One region of the Caproicibacter sp. BJN0012 genome, then DNA from elsewhere that is predicted to be linked to it. Evidence: riboswitches for the same ligand, from Rfam matches in the RefSeq annotation. Region 1 holds a riboswitch; the other holds the start of a gene.
What was found. A riboswitch is a leader RNA that binds a small molecule or an ion and turns the genes downstream of it on or off. The one in region 1 is predicted to bind FMN.
Positions count from the first base shown of each region.

Region 2: another riboswitch for FMN. It lies ahead of ribD (bifunctional diaminohydroxyphosphoribosylaminopyrimidine deaminase/5-amino-6-(5-phosphoribosylamino)uracil reductase RibD); the one in region 1 lies ahead of VA597_RS08645 (ECF transporter S component).

Region 1 is NZ_CP142518.1:1,784,473-1,792,922, forward strand. It holds gene tuf (elongation factor Tu) at 1-828, shown strand, start outside; gene VA597_RS08625 (6-phosphofructokinase) at 1,070-2,137, opposite strand; gene VA597_RS08630 (RNA degradosome polyphosphate kinase) at 2,156-4,273, opposite strand; gene VA597_RS08635 (Ppx/GppA phosphatase family protein) at 4,291-5,847, opposite strand; gene VA597_RS08640 (CapA family protein) at 6,057-7,295, shown strand; FMN riboswitch at 7,334-7,465, shown strand; FMN riboswitch at 7,580-7,718, shown strand; gene VA597_RS08645 (ECF transporter S component) at 7,723-8,361, shown strand.
Region 2 is NZ_CP142518.1:2,513,777-2,522,226, forward strand. It holds gene VA597_RS12190 (ABC transporter permease) at 1-2,049, opposite strand, end outside; gene VA597_RS12195 (ABC transporter ATP-binding protein) at 2,046-2,795, opposite strand; gene VA597_RS12200 (LytR/AlgR family response regulator transcription factor) at 3,011-3,730, shown strand; gene VA597_RS12205 (sensor histidine kinase) at 3,727-4,959, shown strand; FMN riboswitch at 5,398-5,538, shown strand; gene ribD (bifunctional diaminohydroxyphosphoribosylaminopyrimidine deaminase/5-amino-6-(5-phosphoribosylamino)uracil reductase RibD) at 5,711-6,814, shown strand; gene VA597_RS12215 (riboflavin synthase) at 6,796-7,434, shown strand; gene VA597_RS12220 (bifunctional 3,4-dihydroxy-2-butanone-4-phosphate synthase/GTP cyclohydrolase II) at 7,446-8,450, shown strand, end outside.

The sequences.
Region 1 (8,450 bases):
GTTGGCGTGCCTTATATTGTTGTCTATATGAACAAAGTCGATCAGGTCGACGACGAGGAACTGTTGGACCTGGTTGAGATGGAAATTCGCGACCTGTTGAATGAATATGAATTTCCGGGCGACGACACTCCGATTATTCGCGGCTCGGCTCTGAAGGCTTTGGAGAGCACATCCACCGATCCGGATGCTCCGGAATATAAATCCATTTGGGAACTGATGGATGCGGTTGACAAGTTCATCCCGACACCGGAACGCAAAGCGGACCTGCCTTTCCTGATGCCGATCGAAGACGTTATGACCATCAGCGGCCGCGGCACCGTTGCGACGGGCAGAGTGGAGCGCGGCAGGGCTAAAATCGGCGAAGAAGTCGAAATCATCGGCCTCTCTCCGGAAAAGAAAAAGTCTGTTATTACGGGCCTTGAAATGTTCCGCAAATCCCTTGATTTTGCCGAGGCCGGCGACAACATCGGCATGCTTCTCCGCGGTATCCAGAGAGAAGAGATCGAGCGCGGCCAGGTCATTGCAAAGCCGGGCAGTGTGCATCCTCATACCAAATTTGTCGGCCAGGTTTACGTTCTGACCAAGGATGAAGGCGGCCGTCATACACCGTTCTTCAATAATTACCGTCCTCAGTTCTATTTCCGCACCACGGATGTTACCGGCACCATCGACCTTCCGGAAGGAACGGAAATGTGCATGCCGGGCGATAACGTCCAGATAACAGTAGAGCTGATTACGCCGATCGCAATGGAAGAAGGACTCCGCTTCGCTATCCGCGAGGGCGGCCATACGGTTGGTTCCGGCGTTGTTTCCAAGATCATTGAGTAATTTGCGGCTGCGGCCGTATCTGGCTGGGCCGGTGAAGATTTCTTCACCGGCCCAGCTTTTTGCGTCAAAGCGGAAATAGCTCTTTTCGGGCGCGGTCTCCATGCGGACCGGGCCTGCGCGCGTTTTTTTCGCTTCCCTCGTGCGCCCTGATGTGAGCGGCGGATTCGGATCCGCGACGCCCACGTCGTAGCCGCCGCAGGCGCTTCCGGACCGGACGGTCCGCGGAAAGGGGCTATGCCCCTCAATATCCGAAACTGATTCCGATGTTCTGCGCGGTCTTAATCAGATCGCAGTCCTGCGGAACAGATTTTAATTTTCCGGCGACGTTCTCCAGCGGGACGGAAACGATGGAATCATTTTTCAAGGACACCATGCAGCCGTATTTTTCTTTTATAATCAGATCCGCCGCCGCTGCGCCAAACCGGGTGGCAAGAATCCGGTCATACGGGCAAGGGCTTCCGCCCCGCTGAAAATGTCCGGGAACGGTGACCCGCGTTTCATGTCCTGTCATTTTCTCGATTTCGTCAGCCAACCGATAGGAGATAGAGGGATGAGACATTTTAGCGCGCTCTGCTTTAAACTGCTTTTTGCTGAGCCTGGACTCATCTGTTGAGACAGCTCCTTCTGCAACGGCCAAAATGGAAAAGCGTTTTCCCTGCCGGCTTCTTCCGCGCAGCGATTCCGCCACGCAGTCAATGTTATAAGGAATTTCCGGAAGCAGAATGACGTCGGCTCCGCCTGCGATTCCTGCATGAAGCGTCAGCCATCCGGCCTTGTGCCCCATGACCTCGACAATAAAAACGCGGCTGTGGGAGGTCGCCGTGGTGTGGATGCAGTCGATGACGTAGGCCGCGTTTTCAACCGCGCTTTGGAACCCAAAGCTCATGTCCGTCCCCCAAAGATCGTTGTCGATCGTCTTTGGCAATGTGACGATGTTCAATCCTTCCTCCCGCAGCAGGTTGGCGGTTTTATGGGTTCCGTTTCCTCCAAGGATCACAAGGCAGTCGAGTCCCCAGTTGTTATAGTTGCTTTTCATATTTTTGACCTGGTCCTCGCTTCCGGAGCGAATCTGCTTAAACGGCTGCCTGGATGTCCCAAGCACAGTGCCTCCCAACGTAAGGATACCGGAGAAATCATCCGCGGCCATCCGCCGGCAATTCCCTTCAATCAGACCGCGGTATCCGTCCTGAATGCCGATTATTTCGACGCTGGCACCCATGCGGGCATAGAGCGATTTTGCGATTCCTCGCAACGCCGCGTTTAATCCCTGACAATCTCCGCCGCTTGTCAAAAGCCCTATTTTTTTCATATCCGGATCCTTTCTCGTTCAGGTATTGCGAAACAGTTCCTCGGGACCTTGAGAAAAAATTGAAGCCTCCCCCTGCATGCAATCTTTTGCATATTGCTGAGCGATCTTTGTAAATTCCTCCTGGCAGTTAAGCGGTGTTTTTCCTCTGCGGTCCACCCTGAAATAAGTCCCGTCGCTGTTCATTTCTCTCGCGTTTTCATTATCCTTCAGCATCAGATCAACCGCCTGCATGATCCTGCGGCGCAGCTGCCCGTCCTCCACCGGAAAAACAAGCTCCACCCGCCGGTCCAGGTTGCGCTGCATCCAGTCAGCGCTTCCCAGAAAGACCTTTGTGTTTCCTGCGTTTTCAAACGTAAAAATTCGGCTGTGCTCCAACAATCTTCCGACAATGCTTCTGACAGTTATGTTTTCGCTGTACCCTTCTTTTCCCGGAATCAGGCAGCAGATTCCCCGGACGATCAGCCGGACCGGGACGCCGGCTCCGGAGGCCTGATAGAGAAGGGCGATGATTTCCGGGTCCACCAGCGAGTTCACTTTGGCGGTGATTCCGCACGGCAGATTCTTTTTTGCGTTTTCCATCTCATTCCGGATCATTCTGAAGAAAAAGGAGCGCAGGCCGCTCGGCGCCACAATAAAACGGTTATATTCCGGAGGATGGGAGTAACCGGTCAGGACGTTGAACAGGGAGGAAGCGTCAATTCCATACGGTTCCCGGCATGTGAAAAGCCCGATATCCGTATACACCTTTGCCGTTGAGTCATTGTAGTTGCCGGTCGCCAGATGGACATATCTCCGGATCCCATCCTCGTCGCGCCGCACCACCAGCAGAATTTTGCAGTGCGTTTTCAGACCGCTCAAACCGTAGATGACATGACATCCGGCCTCTTCCAGCTTTTTTGCCCACATGATATTGTTTTCTTCATCGAACCGGGCTTTCAGTTCCACCAGGACAGTGACCTGCTTCCCGTTTTCCGCCGCGCGGATCAGTGCGGCGACGATGGGGGAATGCCCGCTCACGCGGTACAGCGTCTGCTTGATTGCGAGAACATTTTCGTCTTCCGCAGCCGTGCGGACAAAGTCAATGACGGTTTCAAAGCTCTCGTACGGATGGTGGACCATGCGGTCGCGTTCCCGGATTGCCTTGAAAATATCATCACATTCCACAAAGTCTCCAGGGGGGTAAATGGGCCGCATGGGGTGGTAACACAACTGTTCATAGCGCGGCAAAGTGGCAAACGCGGAGCAAAAAGTAAGATCCAGAGGACCCGGAATTTCGTAAATCTGATGATCCTCGATTTCAAGCATTTCTCTCAAGAACAGCTCGGTCTCCTGATCATGGCCGCGCGAAAGCTCCAGGCGCACGGGCTTTCCGCGTTTGCGCTTTTTAATGAATTTTTGTATTTCGATCAGAAGATCCTCGGTGTCTTCGTCAATGTCGAGATCGGAACTTCTGGTGATGCGGAATGTACTGGCGGAACGGATTTCATTCAGTTCAAACAGCTCGCCGAGCTTATGGATGATGATATTTTCCAGAAGAATATAATCGCTTCCGTTTCCCGACGGGATGCTGATGAAGCGGGACAGGATTCCGGGAACCTGAACAACTGCAAAATAGGATTCCTCCTTTCCCTTCAGGCGAACGGCAATGTTCAGACTGCGGTTTGCAAGCAAGGGGAACGGGCGGCTTCGGTCCACTGCCAGCGGAGTCAGAACAGGGAACAGAATGCGGTCGAAATATTCGGAGACATATTTTTCCTGTTCTTCGCTCAGTTCCTCCGGCTTCAAAAACCGGATCCCTCTTTTTTTCAAAGCAGGCACAACGGAGCGGGTATAACAGGAATATTGCCGTTCGGCAAAACCGTGGATTTTCTGTGATAAGATGGGAAGCAGCTCGATGGGTGACAGACCGGAATGGTCGCGGCCGAAATAGTGAGAATCCACCTGTTCTTCCACTCCGGCGACCCGCACCATGAAAAACTCGTCCAGATTGGAAGCCGTAATTCCCAAAAACCTCATCCGCTCCATGATCGGATTTTCCTTCCGAAATGCCTCTTCCAGGACGCGGTAATTAAAATCTATCCAGCTCAGTTCCCGGTTGATGTAGGGAATCGCCGGTTTTTCGTCTTTCTCGTTCAATTGTATCACAACCTTTTTTACAGCAGGTTAGACTTTATCGTCAGTTCCGGGTTATAGCCGAACACTTCTTTAAAATAAGGAGCACACTGGTCAAATGCCCACTGTTCCAAATACAGATTAGCGTCGCTCTGGGAAGAAATGGTCAGCAGATCTTTTTCCAGCCGGACTTTAAGGTCGGTCAGCTTTTGTTTTTGCGATTTGTCGAGCGAGTTTGCCAGGCGGAAAATTGCGACGAGCTTGGAAACGATCAATCTGTTTTTTTCATTCAGCGAAGCAAACGCGGCGTTGCTGTGATTCGGAATATCGTACTCGTTATAACGCGCCACAAAAGCCGTCAGAAGCATTTCTTCATCCGTAAGGCCGTAGATGTCTGTGTCCTTGATCAAGTCGTACGAGCTTTGCAAATGCCGCTTGGCGGTGACGTAATGCCCGCAGTCGTGAAGAATGGCGGCCAGCTCCAGCAGCAGACGTTCCCTTCGCCCCAGGCCGTGGGCCCCTTTCATTTTATCAAAGATCTTGCAGGAAAATTCCCGGACGCATTCCGTGTGCGTGCGGCTGCAGTGGTAGGAATCCGCGATTTTCCCGGCACAGGAAATCGCGCTGACGCGCACATGGTCCAGATACTGAGCGGAGCTTTTGGGAATCAGCATCTGACGGATCAATGCGTCCCAGAGCTCCACTTCAGGGGACAGGATCGTTGTGGACGCAGTAAAGCGAAGGAGCCGGATGGCAATTGCCAGAGAAGAATACAGCAGCTCGGCTGTTTCTTCGGAAAGGTTGTATTTGCGGCCGATGCGGTCCTGCGGCATTTTCCTGATTTGTTCAAAGAGTTCCTTAATTCGAAAGGAATCCAGCTCGTACCTCCCGTCCTTCAGTTCAATACCGCAAATTTTCGCAATCAGGCGGACCCCGCTGCCGGTCAAAACAAGATTGCCCGCCTTTCCGCTTTCCAGAGGAACATGGATATGCCACAGGATGGAATCCAGATATTCCTCAACAACGGTGGAAAAATCATCCGTCGCATTTTGGATATTTCCGAGCATATCGTGGAGTTTCAGCGATCCCATCGGAATATTCTGCGAAAAAATCATTTGTTTTCCATCATAGACGGAGAAACCGATCGTTCCGGCCCCGATATGGCAGATCAGCGCGCTCTCGCCTTTCGTTTTTTCCATCCTGCTATTCATGTAATTTAAGATTTCCCAGTAAATCAGAGTTTTTTCCTGATCATCCTCCAGAACCTCGACCTGAATCCCGTTTTGTATCTTCAGCTGGTCGATGATGAATGAGCGGTTTTCCGCCTCCCGCAAAGCCGTGGTGGCGACGGTTCTGCAGTCTGTTACGCCATATCCGGTCAGAACGTCCTCGTAGCCGTGCAGAAGGGAAGAAAGTTCGCGAAGGCTTTCAAAACTGATTTTTCCGTCGGTAAAAACCTCGTGTCCCAGGCGAAGCGGGTATTCGAGGAGATCGATATTTTCGATCTTGCCCTTTTTCAGCTGTGAGATTCTCATTTTCAAGGCATTGGAATCAATGTCAATGACAGCCGCGAGCCTGGGATTCTTTTTCCTGTTCAAAGAATTCTCTCCCTTCCACTCCGTAAGATTTATATATTATTAGGATAACAAGTTTTTATTCTGATTTCCACCTTTTTACATAGATTTTACATAAACTAAATCAGGCCGTCTTTCCTTCCATCCGGTTTCAGGATGAGATGATTTTCCGTTTCGTGTGTGATATACTGGATTCATGCAAAAGGAATGCCGAAAAGAAAGGTTTACGAATTATGAAAAAAAGACACCATTCCGCCTTCCGGCGGACGGCAGTGATCTCTGCCGCGATCATTTTCTGCGGTGTGATCGCAGCCGCAGCGGCGTTTTACCACGGACAGATCCCCGGCTTGAATCAAAGCCAAACGTCCTCGTCCGCTTTGCCGTCTTCTTCACAGACAAAGACGCCTTCTTCCTCAAAATCTGTCCCGAAACCTGTTTCCATCACTATTCTTGGCGCGGGGGATGATTTGATACACAGCACTATTTACAATCGCGCAAAAAAGCTGGCGGGCGGGAAGGGCTACGATTTCGACCCGATGTATGAACGTGTGGCCGGAAGAATTCAAACCGCCGATATTGCGGTCGTCAACCAGGAAAGTATCCTGGCCTCAAAGGTGGCGCCGATCTCGGGATATCCCCTTTTCAATTCTCCGACCGAAGTGGGGGACGAGCTGGTTCACCTCGGCTTTGACGTAATCAATCAGGCAAACAACCACGTTTTGGATATGGGACAAAAAGGAATCAAGGCGGCGCTCGACTACTGGGACACTCAGCCGGTCACAGCCATCGGGGCGTATCGGAACGACGCCGACCTTCAAAATATTCGGATTGTGGAGTCAAAGGGAATTAAGACCGCGCAGATCGGGATCACGGAAATGACAAACGGTCTGTATTTGCCGAAAGATTCGGATTACCGCATCGTCTACGCAAGTGATACCGAACTGATTAAAAGCCTGATCCAAAAGGCAAAAAGCATGGCTGACGTCGTCGTGATTTCTGTTCACTGGGGAACCGAGGATACCTACACACTGACGGATCAGCAGAAGAAACTTGCGCAGGAAATGGTCGACTGGGGCGCGGATATCATTTTCGGAAATCATCCGCACGTGGTGCAGCAGCTCACTTTGTTGACAAGGGCGTCCGACGGCGCGAAATGTCCTGTGATTTTTGCTTTCGGGAATTTCATTTCCGGCCAGCTTTACGGAAGAAATATGGTAAGCGGTCTGTTGACCGTTACGATGACTAAAAATTTTGAAACTGGGAAAACCGTTTATTCCGGCATGAAATTTGAACCGATCGTAACCCATTATGAAACCAGCTTTGCAAACCTTTCCATTTACCCGTTGAGCGAATATTCGGAAACGCTTGCAAGCAAGCATGGTGTTCGGAAGAGGACGCCCGAATTCAGCATGCGGTTTATCCAGGACATCATTGACCAAAACATTCCCAAAGAGTATCAGGCAGAGTCTTGACAGAACTTCCGAACTGTGTTATACTTCTGACAATTGAATAAGTTCTTCGGGGCGGGGTGCAATTCCCCACCGGCGGTAAAGCGGTGAGAGCCGATAAGCCCGCGAGCGGAAACGCAGATTTTGGTTTGATTCCAAAGCCGACGGTAAAGTCCGGATGAAAGAAGAAAAACAGACGATTTTTTGTGCTGTTATGCCGTCCCGCATTTTTGCGGGACTTTTTTTGTTCAATCCGTTGATTCCTGCCTCAAAGGATTATTGAAGCCTTTTTTGGCATAGATCAAAATAAACAGTTTCAGGAGAGGGTGCAATTCCCCACCGGCGGTAAAACGGCGAACAGCCGGCGAGCCCGCGAGCGGCATATCAGCCGCGGATTTTGGTTTGATTCCGAAGCCGACGGTAGAGTCCGGATGAAAGAAGAGGAGCAAAAATGACAAATAATTATGAAAAAGCCGGCAAACGCCAGAGACTAAAATTTGACGCCAGAAACATCGCACAGATTGGGGTTCTGTCCGGAATCGCATTTCTGCTGATGATGTTTGAATTTCCGCTGTGGTTTGCCCCCGCGTTTTACAGGCTGGATTTCAGCGAGCTGCCGGTTTTGATCGGAGGCTTCGCTCTGGGGCCGGTGGCCGGAATCATGATTGAACTGGTGAAGGTGATTTTGTATCTTGTAATCCACGGAAGCTCCACCGCGGGCGTGGGCGACCTTGCCAATTTCCTGATCGGATGCTCGCTGGTTGTCCCCAGCGCAATTCTTTACAAATATCATAAAAGCAGACGCAATGCGGTCATCGGTCTGGTCCTGGGCACTTTGGTGATGATTCTGGTCGGCAGCCTGGTGAATGCTTATGTGCTTCTTCCTGTCTATGCCGTGGCTTACCATATGCCGATGAGCGCACTGATCAGCATGGGCTCCGTCGTCAACCCGTCCATAAAGAACCTGCAGACCTTTATTCTCTTGGCTGTCGCACCGTTTAACCTGTTCAAAGGGGTAACGGTTTCCTGCCTGACGATGCTTCTTTATAAAAGAGTCAGCCCGATCCTGCACCATACCATGGGGAAATGAACGCTGCGGCGGATGGCCGGATCTTTAAGAATATCCCTTTACAAATTCTTTAGCCTGTGCTATACTGTAAAGCATAAAAATTGAATATT
Region 2 (8,450 bases), 730 kb from region 1:
GGCGCTGATGCCTAATACAATACACAGGCAGACCACCAGACTGGAGATCTCGCTTTGTGTGATCTGATTGTCGTTGAGATACAAAATCATGACGTAGCAGATGCAGGTAAGCAGTGTTCCGATGAGGCCCGGCACACCAAACACTGCTGATATCTGCCCCCGAATAGAGCAGTACAGATAGTTTGGCGCCGCTCCCAGATGCCGCAGGTCATCGTATATCTGCCGATTGTTCAAGGCGATGGTCAGGCAGCGCGTATGGCTGATGACCAGAACGGCGGCAAAGCAGACAATGGAAATGAAAATAAACAGCATCAGGAAAACCGCGTAAGTTGCTATCAAGTCGTTTCGGTCAAGCACACGGAACTGTGGGGCATATTTCCAGTGCATTTTAAAAAGCGCCGAGCCCCGGTCCCGATAGCTGACCTTCACCAGCGAAGTCTCATCGCCCCAGTAGGTTTCTCCGGCCTCTTCCGCCGCGATCTTTTCAACCCGGTCGTAAGCATCCTCATACTCCTGTTCGGGGCTGAAATGGTCAACAATGGAATTGTAAAGCCCTTTTGCAAAATCATAAGTTTGCATCACGTCCTTCACATCGAAAAATACGATTGTTTCTCGCCAGGAACGCACCAATCCGTCCGTAATTGTCTTATAGTCAGCATCGTCCAGAACGTAATAGGTGATAAAGTTGGAATACGCCAGCATATCGTCGCGCAAATACTCCTGAAACGAAACACTCAGCGTTTTCCGGGTAGTCATGTTGGTCAGCAGAAGAGTGTCGGATGGCTTTGAATCACCATTGGCGGCTTCCTTCGACAAGACAACGGCCAATTTTCCCGGTTGAATCTGAACGCTCTGCCCCGTCATTTTATTGAAATTACTTTCTGAAATGTAGTTGCCCTCTCCAAGTAGCTTTCGGTATTCATAATGGTATTTGCCGCTGTCGTCCGTGATCTGCTGATTGCCGTCGTGTGCCAGAACCGCTGTCTCGGCATCCTTCCAATCGGTGATCGTCACACTGTCTTTAGAGGCCATCGCTTCAATTTCGTCCTTCGTCAGCATATTCTGATCTTCACAGTATCGAAACGCATAGTCGACAGGCCGCTGATCAACGCGGTACGTCGATCCGGCAGACATGGTGGGGGTATAAAAAGCGGCGAAATACGCTCCGGCGATCAAAACCGTAAGGACCAGCATGCTGTTCACTGTCTGCCTGCCCTGAAACTTCATCATGCTGCGGGAAATGATATGCCGGTACCTGTTCTTGCCGCTCCGCCACCCGCGAATGACGGTATGCAGCAGCACCATATAGAGGCCGATGATCAACGGAAGATAGAAAATACTAAGCCATGCGGGAGGATAAGCCGAAAACAGCGCCTCGTAGAGACGCGGCACCAAGTACCCGCCAAGTCCGCCGGCAAATAGGAACCCGATGCCGAGCGGCCCGAACCAAGGTTTCACATCGCGGATGGGTTCGGATTTGCGCTGTTCATTAACCACGTCCATGATGTCGGTGCGGCGGACCAGCTTTGTTCCCATCAGAAACAGTGCCAGAATCGTGTACAGGGCAAACGCCGCGGTGAACAGGTACGCTTTCGGGTCAAAGGACAGCACCATTTCCTGGGTGTCCACAAGAAAAAGCCGAAAAAGCTGCCAGATACACCACGCAAGCGGAGCGCCTGAAATCGCCCCCGCCACGCAGGAGCCGACCGCCACAGCCGCAAGCTCCCGGAAAAGCAGGCCGCGGATCTGTTTGCGGGAAGCTCCCAGAGCCATAAGAATTCCGGCTTCCCGTGATTTATACCGAAAGAAAAGGGACGATGCGTAAGCCGTGAAAACTCCGCAGCCAACGACGGCCAAGGCGAAAATCATCATGACCTGCTTGCGGGAATCCCCGCCCTCCGGCAGAATCGTGAGGACGGTGGGAGAACGCATCATGCAAACGTAAGCCGTAATGAGCAGCACCGAAACGAAAATACATAAAACCAGCAGCGTATACTGCCTGCGATTTCGGCGGCGGAGCGCAGCGCTGACTTCCCGAAGGTTTCTCATGCCACTTCACCACTCATTTCCTTAATGGCGGCAAGCAGCGCGTCCTGAAAAGCGCCGCGTTCCATCCCCCGTTTTTCCAACATGCTGTGAACAGCGCCGTCCTTCAGCATGATCACCCGGTCGCAGAAGGATGCGGCAAAGCTGTCGTGCGTTACCATGAAAATTGTGGCGGACAGTTTGTTCCGCGCTTCCTCAAAGGAGGAAATCACCGCCCTGCTGGACTTGGAATCCAGGTTTCCTGTAGGCTCATCCGCCAGAATCATCAGGGGTTCGTTCATAAGCGCCCGGGCCACAGCGGTCCGCTGTTTTTCACCGCCGGAGATCTCGGCGGGATATTTGTTTTTTATCGCGCCGATGCCGAAGAGCTCGCAGAGTTCGCCCCCGCGCCGTTCCATCGCCCGGCTGGTATCTCCGCCGATGATCTTGGGCAGCAGGATATTGTCCAGAACGCTCAATCCGTCCAGCAGCATAAAATCCTGAAAGACAAAACCGAGCTTTTGATTTCGCACTTTCGCAAGGGAATTCTCGTCCATATTTTTCAGTTCCTGTCCGCCCAGCGAAATCTGCCCGCCTTCAAAGGGGATGTAGCAGGAAATACAGTTGAGCAGCGTCGTTTTTCCGGAGCCGGAAGGCCCCATGACGGCGACAAATTCTCCCTGCGCCACGGACAGGCTGACGCCTTTGAGAACCTCATAGGTCATCCTTCCGACCTTGTAGGATTTGCGCAGGCCTTTTACTTGCAGCATAATAAAAACCACCTTTCCATGGTTGAATCTTACCTCAGAAAAGTGGTTTCCGGTTTTGGACCTGTGATAAATGGTTCGTATTTTGTAAAGTCCCGCATTCGTCTGCTGAACTTGTAAAGTTTGGCCGCTGTGGTGTAAAGTTTTGCAGCTGTCTGTTTGACCATTTGTTTTTTTCATGCTGATTGTATGTTAAAATCGGTATGGGAGGCGACAGAATGCTTCGAATTGGAATTTGTGACGACGAGAGCGGTGCGCGGGATGCGCTCCGCTTTTCAATAGAACATCTGCTTCGGGAAGAAGAAGGGAAAGTCTTTTATGATTTTTCATCTGGCGAGGGTGTCATACAATGGCTTACGAAACACTCCGGCGAGCTGGATACCCTTTTTCTGGACGTGGAGCTGGGCGGAATATCCGGTATGGAAACGGCAAAGCAGATCAGGGAGCACGATACAAATCTTATGCTCGTATTCGTCACCGGATACTCCGACTTTGTATTTGACGGGTATGCTGTCGGCGCTATGGACTACCTGGTAAAACCCGTGAAGGAAGACAAGCTCCGACTGGTGCTTGATCGCGCGCAGAAGCTGATGGAAAGCCGCAGGCCGCAGACGTTCACCGTGCAAAACGCGGAGGGCCTGTACCGCATTGCTAAAAAAGACATTCTCTACCTGTGCAGCGAAAGGCGTCTGGTCAAGGTTTTAACCGAGGCGAGGGAGTATGCCTATTATGGCAAGCTGGATGACGCTCAGGCTACGCTTGGCTCAGGTTTCATCCGCATTCACCAGAGATATCTGGTCCGTGCCGGAGCGGTATCGGAAATTGAAAAAAGCGGCGTCAGAATCGGCGATGCCCGGTTGCCGGTCAGCCGGGCATTCCGTCAAAGCGCGATGGCGGCGTTGGCAAAGGACATGATCGAAGGGGAAAGCCGAATATGAGATACTGGTTTAACAGCCCCGTTATGATGACGGCGGGCTTTTTCAGCAGGTTCGTCACGGCGTCTCTGATTATGCGGATCGCGATACTGTTTCTGCCTATCCGAAAGAAACGATGGGCGGAGCCAATCCTATATCTTGGCTGTCTGTTCTTTACCAGCATGGCTGTCTTTGTCGGAGATCCGGTCAACTTGCCCGGCGCGTTCCTGGGCTTCGGATGCGTCGTTTTTCTTTGCTGCGAGGGGAGCTGGCTGCAACGCCTCTCCATAGCACTGATTCTGTCCAGCATTGGGTTTTCTCTCAACGCACTCGTGGACAGCATGTTTCTATTGTACAGCATCGATCTTCTCAAATGTTTTCTTTGGCTGACAGTTTATCTGGCGCTCAGACGCTTTGCACCAAAGCAGGAATACAACCTATCGACTCAATTATGGGCGCTTATAGATGTGCTGGCGCTGACGCCTCTGGCCGCCACATTTATCACCGTTCTTCTGGGAAATGAAGAGGGCGGAAGCGGAGAGCCGCGCGTTTACCTTCTGCTTCCGGTGGTCACGCTGACCTCCATCGGCCTCTTGTGGGCCGTCGTGGTGCTAGCCCGGCAGCAAAAGCTGGAGCAGGAAAAGAATTTTTATGAGATGAACCGTATGTACTATCGGAATCTGGAGCAGGAGCAGCTCCAAGTTCGGCGGCTCAGGCATGACTTGGCGAACCACCTTCAAACCATGTCGGCACTGCCGGAACCGGAACTGAGGGACTACCTGAACGGGCTGATCCATTCTCCGGTGATGGAGCACACGCGAAAATTTTGTGAAAACCAGATTATCAACATTGTTTTGGCGTCCAAAGCCGCCATCATGGAGCAGCATCAAATCCGTTCAGAAGTGGAAGTGTCCGTGCCACAGGGAATCCAAATTCAGGACCCGGACCTGTGCGCGGTATTTGCGAACAGCCTTGACAACGCGATTGAGGCCTGTGATAAGCTGCCAGAAAGGCAAAGGCATATCTCAATAAAAGCGAGAACGGACAAAGGGCTGTTTGTTTTAAAGGTGCAAAATCCTTCCACTGAAAAGCCAGTTCTCGAAGCTGGCATTCCAATCACGACAAAGAAGGACCGACATTCCCATGGCTTCGGCCTTTCCAGCATCCGGGAGATCGCCATGCGGCACGGTGGGTCTATGGAAATAACAGAAGAGGAAGGCATGTTTACGCTTCTTGTATATTTCCCGTTCTAATTCGAAAGGAAGGCCTTACAAAAGTTGTAACTACAGTCTGCCATCAGGCAAATCCTTATAATTGGTGTTAAATTCAGTTCTCAATATGATCTGCAAGTCCCGTTCCGTTACATATTTCTTGATTTAAAAGCTGCGGGCACAAGGTGCAGGATGTTTAGATAGTTGTTCGTGAAGAGTTCGGTCGCCCACAAAATTCACGGACAGGGACGGATTTTTCACGTAGGTGCCACAGAAGTAACCTGTCAACAAAATAAGGAGTGATCGCAACGGCGGAATTGATCTATTCGCGACAGAGATTCCTGCATCACTGATCTGGTTCTCACCGGCCGGATAAGCCCGACTAAGCTATGCATTATAGGTATTTATCGAATTTGAATTAAATAATATTGATTTTTTTATCAACCGGCGTATAATTAATTCAAACAACTGAATAATTTAAAATGTCTTCAGGGCAGGGTGAAATTCCCGATCGGCGGTATAGTCCGCGAGCGCGTAAGCGCAGGACTTGACATTATGTTCAAGTCAGGATTTGGTGAAACTCCAAAACCGACAGTAAAGTCTGGATAGAAGAAGATGTGTTGAAATTGTGTTTGATGCCGAAGTAGTGTTCGACAACACTTTGCTATACCATCAAAGCCGAATTTATCGCGCTGGATGGTTTTGTAGGCATTCCAATACACCTAAATTTTAACACCTGAAAGACATTTCCAATGTTTTCAGGTGTTAATTTTTTATTTTAGGGGTGTTGCGATTGTCTGACGAAACTTACATGAAACTGGCGCTGGAATACGCACAAAAAGGCTGCGGCTGGGTTAACCCAAATCCGATGGTCGGAGCAGTTGTTGTAAAAGATGGCCGTGTGATCGGCACGGGATATCATCAGCGGTACGGAGAATTGCACGCGGAACGGAACGCGCTGGCCTCCTGCACGGAACCGCCGCGGAACGCGACGCTGTATGTGACCTTGGAACCGTGCTGCCATTACGGGAAAACACCGCCGTGTACGGAGGCAATTCTGGAAAGCGGCATCCGCCGCGTCGTGGTCGGTTCGGTCGATCCGAATCCGCTGGTTGCCGGAAAAGGAATCCAGATTTTACGCCGGCACGGGATCGAAGTCTCCGAAGGCGTGTTATGTGAAGCCTGCACCGGGCTGAACGAGGTGTTCTTCCACTTTATCCAGACTAAAACGCCTTACGTTGTGATGAAGTACGCCATGACGATGGACGGGAAAATTACCACACGGTCCGGCCGATCAAAGTGGATCACGGGCGAAACCGCCCGCAGGTGCGTACAGGAAGACCGGCATCGGTATACCGGCATCATGGCGGGTGTCGGCACGATCCTCGCGGATGACCCGCTTTTGACCTGCCGCCTGCCGGGCGGCAGGAATCCTGCTCGCATTATCTGCGATTCCCGGCTGCGGACACCGCTGAACGCGCGGGTTGTGCGGACGGCGGGAGAGGCTCCCACTATTCTTGCCACCTGCTCACGGGATGAGGCCCTTGCGCATTCCTACCGGGATGCCGGATGCGAAATCCTCACGCTTCCGTCGAAGGATGGGCATGTGGATCTGCGTGAGCTCATGGCCGCGTTGGGGGAAAAGAAAATTGACAGCGTTTTGCTGGAGGGCGGCGGCGCGCTGAACTGGTCGGCACTGCAAAGCGGCATCGTCAACAAGGTACAGGCATACGTCGCTCCGAAGCTGTTCGGCGGCGCCGATGCGAAATCTCCGGTAGGAGGAATCGGCGTGGAAGACCCGAAGAAGGCGTTCCGGCTTGCCTCGCCGCAGGTGACGCAGCTGGGAGAAGATATTCTGCTGGAAAGCGAGGTGCTCCCATGTTCACAGGAATCATAGAGGAAACGGGAATCATCCGTTCCATCAAAAGAGGCGGGCGCTCCGCCGTCCTGACCATCGGCGCGTCGGCGGTTCTGGAGGGTTTGAGGCTGGGCGACAGCGTCGCGGTCAGCGGCGTGTGCCTGACGGTCGTTTCCCTGTCGGAAGATTCCTTTTCCACCGACGTGATGCACGAAACCGCCGCGCGCTCCAACCTTTTGAATAGGAACGTCGGCGGCACGGTCAACCTCGAACGCGCCATGCCGCTGAACGGACGGTTCGGCGGGCATATCGTCACGGGGCACATCGACGGAGCCGGGGGCATCAGTAAGGTGCGGAAAGATGAAAACGCAATCTGGTTCACCATCCGGACTTCCCCCGGCATTCTGCGGTATGTGATCGACAAAGGGTCCATTGCCATCGACGGCATCAGCCTGACCGTCGCGGGCGTAACAGAGAATGATTTCAGCGTATCCGTGATTCCGCACACGGCCCAAAATACCACGCTTGGGGAAAAGCGCGTCGGGGACACGGTGAATCTGGAAAACGACTGCATCGGAAAGTATGTGGAAAAGCTGCTCCGCACACCGGGAGGACAGAGCGGCATCTCAAAGGAATTCCTTGCCCGGTATGGATTTTAGGAGGGATCGGCATGTTTGCGTTCAGTACGATAGAAAAGGCGCTTGACGATTTGCGCCAGGGAAAAATCATCTTAGTAACGGATGATGAAAATCGGGAAAACGAAGGGGATCTGATCTGCGCCTCTGAATTCGCCACGACGGAAAACGTCAATTTTATGGCGGTGCACGGCAAAGGGCTGATTTGTATGCCCATGAGCATTGCGCTCTGTCAAAAGCTCCGGTTTCCGCAGATGGTTTCCGACAATACCGACAATCATGAAACGGCGTTTACGGTTTCCGTCGACCATGTAAGCACCACAACGGGCATTTCCGCCGAAGAACGGGGCATCACGGCCCGCGCCTGTGTAAGCGGCAGCGCAAAGCCCGAGGATTTCCGCCGCCCCGGCCATATGTTTCCGCTGATGGCGAAACCGAACGGGACTCTGGAACGGAGCGGGCATACGGAGGCTACCGTGGACCTGCTGAGGCTTGCGGGCCTTACGGAGTGCGGCCTGTGCTGTGAGGTCATGAGCGCAGACGGACGAATGATGCGGACACCCGGACTGATTCAGCTCGCCGGTCAATGGGGGCTGGCCTTTATCACCATCAAGGACTTGCAGGACTACCGGAAAAAGCACGATAAGCTGGTCGAGCGTATCGCCGTTGCCAAGATGCCCACCCGGTACGGAAATTTCACCGCATATGGATATGTCAACAAACTCAACGGGGAGCATCACGTCGCGCTGGTCAAGGGAGAAATCGGAGATGGGGGGAACCTGTTGTGCCGCGTCCATTCCGAATGCCTGACCGGCGATGCGTTCGGCTCCCTCCGCTGCGACTGCGGACAGCAGTTCGCGTCCGCCATGACGCAGATCGAACGGGAGGGACGCGGTATTCTGCTCTACATGCGGCAGGAAGGCCGGGGCATCGGGCTGATCAATAAGCTCCGGGCCTATGAATTGCAGGATCAGGGCATGGACACGCTGGAAGCGAACAAGGCGCTTGGCTTTGCGGGCGATTTGCGGGAATATTTCATC